2 regions of the Streptomyces sp. NPDC086147 genome follow, and region 1 is predicted to be linked to the other one. Evidence: riboswitches for the same ligand, from Rfam matches in the RefSeq annotation. Region 1 holds a riboswitch; the other holds the start of a gene.
What was found. A riboswitch is a leader RNA that binds a small molecule or an ion and turns the genes downstream of it on or off. The one in region 1 is predicted to bind cobalamin.
Positions count from the first base shown of each region.

Region 1 (3,504 bases):
GGGCAGCCGCAGGTCCCAGACGATCCCGTCCCGGATCGGGGAGAGCGCCGGGGCGCCGCCGCCGAGGTGGGCGGCGACCGTCGCCCACACGTCGGCGACGCCGATGCGGGCCGGGCCGATGGTGATCGCCGCGGCGACCGAGGCGGCCAGGAGGGCGAGTCCGGCCGCCGTCCACAGCAGGGCCGCGGCTCCCTTCCGTACCGATGCGGCGGCCGGGGAGACGGTGGTGGTCACTTGGCGAGGCCGTAGGAGCGGAGCGCCGCCGCCACCTTCTCGACGGCCTCGACGGTGCGGATCGTGGGGTTGAGCGCCTGGCCGCTGAGGAGCACGTACCGCTTGTTCCTCACCGCCGTCATGGTGCGGGTGACCGGGTCGGACTCCAGGAACTCGATCTTCTTGGCGGCGCTCTCGGCCGACTGCGAGCGGCGGGTGAGGTCGCCGATGACGAGGACGTCGGGGTCGCGGTCGGCGACGGTCTCCCAGTTGATCTGGGGCCACTCCTCCTTGGTGTCGTCGAAGACGTTCTTCGCGCCCAGCTCGCGGGAGACGATGCCGGGGGCGCCGCAGCAGCCGGCCATGTAGGGCGCCTCGGCGTTGGCGAACCAGTAGAGGACCGTGGCGTCCTGGAAGTCTCCGCCCGAAGCGGCCTTCGTCACGCGGGCCTTGAGCTCCGCGACGAGCTTCTCGCCGCGCTCCGGGACCGCGAAGATCCGGGCCAGGTCGCGGATCTCGCCGTAGACCGTCTCCATGGTGAGCGGTTGGACGCGGACGCCGTCGCCGTCGCCGCTGTTGTCCTTGCCGACGCAGTCGGTGGGCGAGAGGTACGTGGGGACGCCGAGCTTCTCGAACCGCTCGCGGGCCGCCACCCCGCCCTTGCCGAGGGTGTACGTGAAGGAGGCGGCGGCGAAGTCGGGTTCGGCGTCGAGGACCTTCTCGAAGGAGGGGTAGCGGTCGGCGAGGCGCGGGACCTTGGCGTTCTCCTTCTCCAGCCCCTTGAGGACGGGGTCCGTCCAGGTGCCGGTGCCCACCATGCGGTCGGCGAGGCCGAGGGAGAGCATGATCTCCGCCGCGCCCTGGTCGAGGGCGACGGCCCGCTCCGGCGCGCGCTCGACGCGGACGGGCCGTCCGCAGTTGTCGTCGAGGGCGACGGGGTGTCCGGTCTTCGCCTCCCCGGCGCCGCCCGCGGGCCGGACGGGGGCGGGGGTGGTCCCCGCGCCGCAGCCGGTCGCGGTCAGGAGCAGGGCGCCGGTCAGGAACAGCACGGCGGAGCGGACGGGGGGTGCGAGCGGCACGAAAGTTCCTCTGCGGCCACGGCTCATACGCGGAGCCTGTCGTACGGTGCTCCCCGGGCGGGCGTGCGCCGGGGCCGCCAGCAGGTCTTCGGACTCGGGGTCAGCCGGACGGGGCGCCTTCCCGGGCCGTCGTCGCCGCCCAGTGGCCGATGCTCCGCCCGTCGCCCTCACCGCTGCGCGTCAGTTCCGGTCTCGCACCGGATTCCCCGACCCGTGTACGCACCCGTTCGGGTGCGTACAAAGGTGCGACTGGCCTCGGCACAGTATCACCGGGCCGGAGGCGTTCCCGGGGGCGCGGCCGGCGTCAGACGCGCAGCTCCTTGGCCTCGAAGCGGCCGTCCCCGAGGACCAGGACGAAGGAGACCTGCTGTCCCTCCGAGACGGTCCGGCTCTCGTCCTCGATGTCCTCCGCGCTGAACCAGACCTGGTCCTGGGAGCCGACGGGGACGACGAACCCGTATCCCCCGAGACGGTTGAAGGACCGCACGAACCCTTTGCTCCTGCCTTCCACGGCTGCCTCCTCCTCGGCGTCGGCGACGCGGGCGAGGGGTGTTCCGGCCCGGTCCGGCCGTGTCCGCGTCTCAGGGGACCGTGTCCGCGTCCCAGGGGAGGTGTACCCCGTCCGTCCGCGCTTCGCCCGTCGGCGGGCGGGCGGTGCGCGAGCACTCCCGGGGATCTCGTAGAATATTCAACAGAGGTCCGGTGTCGAAGATCCCCCGTGTTCGACACCGGGCCTCGTCGTGCGTCCGGCGCGTCCGGCGCCTTCCGGAGGGGCGGGGCGCCCCTCAGCGGCCGCCGGGGTACGAGATCCTCGCCGTGATCCTGGCGATGCGCGCCGCCGTCTCGGCGGGCGGGGCCACCGGCTGGACGATGTGGCTGACGGTGAGCCGGACGACCGTCTCGACGGCGAGCCCGCGCGACTCCTCGTCCACCTCGGGCCAGGCCTCGGTCGCGTACGCGTGGAGCATCGCCATGGCCGTGCCGAAGACCGGCTCCGCGCGGGTGGTGAGATAGGCCAGGAGGTCGTCCTCGCCGCCCCGCGCCGCGACCAGGACGCTCTTGATGAGGGGGTTGTCCACGGTCTGCTGGAGCGTGTAGCCGACTCCGGCCGCCGCCGCCGCCTCCAACTCGCCCCGGTGGGAGTCGAGTTCGCGCTCGATGCCGATCAGGAAGCCCTCCAGCTCGCGCTGGACCAGGGCGTTGCCGATGGCCTCCTTCGAGCCGAACTCGTTGTAGAGGGTCTGGCGGCTGATGCCGGCGGCCCGCGCGATGGAGGTCATGCGCAGCCCGCTCCAGCCCTCGGCGGCGACGAGGCGGTAGGCGGCGTCGAGCACCTGCTCGCGCAGCAGGGACCGGACGCTCTCGCGGAAACGTGTCATCGTGCCCCCACTTTATCCACGGGGAACCGCCCCGAGGAGGGGTGTGCGGGGGCCGGTCCGGGACCGGTCCCCGGGCCGGGGCGGGGCGGGTTCAGAGCGCGGTGCCGCCCGTCACGTCCACGTACTGGCCGGTGATCCAGCGGGCGTCGTCGGAGACGAGGAAGGCGACCACGTCCGCCACGTCGGCGGGCGTCCCGAGCCGGTTGAAGACCGAGAGCGCGGCGAGGGCGGCGCTCGCCTCGGGCGTCGCCCGGCGCCGCGCGTTCATGTCCGTCGCGATGTAGCCGGGGGCCACGGCGTTGACCGTGATGCCCCGGGGCCCCAGCTCCTTGGCGAGGGCGAGGGTCATCGTGTCGACGGCCCCCTTGGTCATCGCGTACGTGACGGAGTCGGGGAAGGCGTGCCGCGTCGCCGCCGAGGAGATGTTGACGATTCGGCCGCCGTCGCGCAGCCGGTCCAGGCCCTGCTGGACGAGGAAGAGCGGGGCCCTCACGTTGATCGCGAACAGCCGGTCGAAGGTCTCGGTGGTGAGCTGGTGGATGCGGCCGGAGCCGCTCGCGCCCGCGTTGTTGACGAGGACGTCGAAGCCGGGCCCCTCGCCCAGCTCCGCGAGGCCGGCGTCCAGGGCGGCGTAGAACACGTCGACGGCGTCCGGCGCCGCCAGGTCCGCGCGGAAAGGGAAGGCCCGGCCGCCGTTCTTCTCGACGGTCGCCACCGTCTCGCGGGCGGCCTCCTCGTCGCTGCCGTAGTGCACGGCGACCAGGGCGCCGTCGCGGGCGAGGCGCTCGGCGATGCCCCTTCCGATGCCGCGGCTCGCTCCGGTGACGATCGCG
Region 1 is NZ_JBFBJO010000004.1:3,518-7,021, reverse strand. Features, by position in the region: gene AB0398_RS10785 (iron chelate uptake ABC transporter family permease subunit) at 1-180, opposite strand, end outside; gene AB0398_RS10780 (ABC transporter substrate-binding protein) at 231-1,292, opposite strand; cobalamin riboswitch at 1,375-1,500, opposite strand; gene AB0398_RS10775 (cold shock domain-containing protein) at 1,597-1,803, opposite strand; gene AB0398_RS10770 (TetR family transcriptional regulator) at 2,078-2,671, opposite strand; gene AB0398_RS10765 (glucose 1-dehydrogenase) at 2,763-3,504, opposite strand, start outside.

Region 2 (3,504 bases), on a different contig from region 1:
TCTTCCACCACGAGCGCCTCCCGTACGTCCCGTACGTCGGCCCCGTGCCCCTCCGGCAGTTCCCGTACGCGCCAGGCGCCGGTGCCGGCCGCGCGGGCGGCGGAGAGGAAGACACGGGCGGCGGCGAGGGCGGCGCGGGGCGCGTCGTCGGCGGCGACGCGCACGGCCCGGCCGCCCAGGTGCAGGAGCGCGGTGCGGGGGTCCACTGCGACCAAGGTCACATCCCCGCCGAGGCCGGTGACGTCGCCGCGGCCGTCGTCCAGGACGAAGAGGAAGCGCCCGGAGAGCGCGGCGGCCCAGGGCGCGGCGCAGAGCCGTTCGTCCAGCTCGCGGGCCCACAACTGCACGTCGGCGGCGCCGAGTCCGTCGAGGCCCGCGGCCGGGGAGACCACGATGTTGCGGACGCGCTCGTGGGTGGCCGAGGGCAGCAGGCCCGCCTCCGCCAGGAGCGCCGCGAGCTCCGCCCCGCAGCCGTCCGCGAGGCCGCGCAGCTCGGCGTTCCCGCGCGAGGTGACGCTGATCCGCCCGTCCCCCAGGGACTCGGCGGCGTCCGCCAGGACCTCGACCTGATGCGCCGTCAACCTCCCTGCGGGCAGCCGCAGTCGGGCCAGGTGCCCGTCGTCGGCGGAGTGCAGCCGCAGCGCCCCGGGGCAGGCGTCGCCGCGCTCCCGCACACGGGGTGCGCCGGGGGCGGGCTTCGGGGTCGGGACGGGCGGCATGGCGGCGAGCATACCCACGGGAAAACCGGCGGTCGGCGGGGTGTGACGGGCCTGACTCGGGGGGCTCGGGCGGGCGCGGCCGACCCGGCCCCCGGTGCTTCGGCGGGCGCGCTCCGGTCCCGCCGGACGTGCCCTAGGACGTTCCGCCCGCGGTCGCGAGCAACGCGCTCGCCGCCAGGACGGGGACGAGGAGGGTGGTGCAGAGCCAGACGGACGCGACGCGGTCCATGGTGATCTCCTCGCCGCTCAGCAGTTGGGCGAAGTGGTGCCGGTACATCCGGCGCCGGAACGGGAGCAGGGCGACCGGCATGGACACGGCCATGACGCTGTACAGGAACAGGTAGATCCCCTCCCGCTCCCGGTTCAGCAGCTCCAGCAGGGCGACCACGGAGAAGAGGGCGGGGAACCCCGCGAAGACGACCCGCACGGCGGTCTTCCGCATGCCCTCCGCCCTGTCCCGCAACTCCTCCGGCGCCTCGTCGATCCCGGTGGCGGAGAACCTCTCCATCGTGATCATGAGCACCAGGGTCGCCGCCGTCGCGATCAGCCACCACGTGTGCACCGGTACGGAGAACAGCACCGTCCACCCCCTTTCCTCGCACCGGCTCGCGCCGGGTGGCGTCAGCATGACCGGCCCGCCCGGCGCCGCGCACTGCCGGTGCCCGGCAGTCTTCGGCCCGCGCTCCTGCGCGCCCCGGCTCCCGGCCACCCCGGCCCCCGGCGCGGAGGCACCGGTCCGCTGTCCGCCCCAGGACCCGGTGTGATCCGCCTGACCCTCCCGCTCCCTCCGGCGTCCGGAGCTCACGATCTAGGATGCAAGCGGCATGGGGTCCCAGGACCCCGGGGAGGAAGCCCGGTGAGATTCCGGCGCGGTCCCGCCACTGTGAGCCGGCCCGGTGTTCTCGGGCCGGTGAGTCAGGAACTCCTGCCGTCCACACGACCACCCGGGGCGCGGACAACCCCGAGGAAGGCCTGCGCTCGCCATGCTTCTGCTGCTGTCGCACTCCGACACCGACCTGCTCAGCGCCCGCGCGGCCGGCGGACCGGTGGAGTACCGGTTCGCCAACCCGTCCCGGCTCCCGCTCGCCGACCTCGACGGGCTGCTCGACGGCGCCGAACTCGTCGTCGTCCGGCTCCTCGGCGGGCTCCGCTCCTGGCAGGACGGGCTCGACGCGATTCGCGCCGCCGGGAAGCCTGTCGTCGTGCTCAGCGGTGAGCAGGCGCCCGACGCGCAGCTCATGGAGGCGTCCACCGTGCCCGTCGGCGTCGCCACCGAGGCGCACGCCTACCTGGCGCACGGCGGCCCCGCCAACCTGGAGCAGCTCGCCCGCTTCCTCTCCGACACCGTCCTGCTCACCGGCCACGGCTTCGAGGCCCCGGCCGCCGCCCCCACCTGGGGCCCGCTGGAGCGCACCCCGAAGGCCACCGAGGGCCCGACGATCGCCGTGCTCTACTACCGCGCCCACCACATGAGCGGCAACACCGCCTTCGTCGGCGCCCTGTGCGACGCGATAGAGGACGCCGGCGCGCGGGCCCTCCCGCTGTACGTGGCCTCCCTGCGCGCCCCCGAGCCGGAGCTGCTCGACACCCTCCGCACCGCCGACGCGATCGTCACCACCGTCCTCGCGGCGGGCGGCACCAAGCCCGCCGAGGCGCAGGCCGGCGGCGACGAGGAGGCCTGGGACGCGGGCGCGCTCGCCTCGCTCGACGTGCCGATCCTCCAGGCCCTCTGCCTGACCGGCTCGCGGTCCGCGTGGGAGGAGAACGACGAGGGCCTCTCCCCGCTGGACTCCGCCAGCCAGGTCGCCGTCCCCGAGTTCGACGGGCGCCTGATCACCGTCCCGTTCTCCTTCAAGGAGATCGACGAGGACGGCCTGCCCGCGTACGTGGCGGACGCCGAGCGCGCGGCCCGCGTCGCCGGGATCGCCGTGCGGCACGCCCGCCTCCGGCACATCCCGAACGCCGAGAAGAGGCTCGCGCTCGTCCTCTCCGCGTACCCCACCAAGCACTCCCGCATCGGCAACGCCGTCGGCCTGGACACCCCCGCCTCCGCCGTCTCCCTCCTTCGCCGGCTGATCGAGGAGGGCTACGACTTCGGGCCCGCCGAGGACCTCCCCGGCCTGGTCTCGGGCGACGGCGACGAGCTGATCTACGCCCTCATCGAGGCCGGCGGCCACGACCAGGACTGGCTGACCGAGGAGCAGTTGGCCAGGAACCCGGTCCGCATCCCGGCCGCCGACTACAAGCGCTGGTACGCGACCCTCCCCGAGGAGCTGCGCACCCACGTCGAGGAGCACTGGGGCCCGGCGCCCGGCGAGATGTTCCTCGACCGGTCGCGGAACCCGGAGGGCGACATCGTGCTCGCCGCCCTGCGGCGCGGGAACCTCCTCGTCCTCATCCAGCCGCCGCGCGGCTTCGGCGAGAACCCGATCGCGATCTACCACGACCCCGACCTCCCGCCGTCCCACCACTACCTGGCCGCCTACCGCTGGATCGCGGCCCGCGCCGAGGACGGCGGCTTCGGCGCCGACGCCATGGTCCACCTGGGCAAGCACGGCAACCTGGAGTGGCTGCCCGGCAAGAACGCCGGCCTGTCCGCCGCCTGCGGCCCGGACGCGGCCCTCGGCGACCTGCCGCTGGTCTACCCGTTCCTGGTCAACGACCCGGGCGAGGGCACCCAGGCCAAGCGGCGCGTGCACGCCACCCTGGTCGACCACCTGGTGCCGCCGATGGCCCGCGCCGACTCGTACGGCGACATCGCGCGCCTGGAGCAGCTGCTCGACGA
Region 2 is NZ_JBFBJO010000003.1:364,730-368,233, forward strand. Features, by position in the region: gene AB0398_RS09730 (cobalamin biosynthesis protein CobG) at 1-719, opposite strand, end outside; gene AB0398_RS09735 (hypothetical protein) at 853-1,236, opposite strand; gene AB0398_RS09740 (hypothetical protein) at 1,235-1,483, shown strand; cobalamin riboswitch at 1,537-1,663, shown strand; gene cobN (cobaltochelatase subunit CobN) at 1,703-3,504, shown strand, end outside.
Region 2: another riboswitch for cobalamin. It lies ahead of cobN (cobaltochelatase subunit CobN); the one in region 1 lies ahead of AB0398_RS10780 (ABC transporter substrate-binding protein).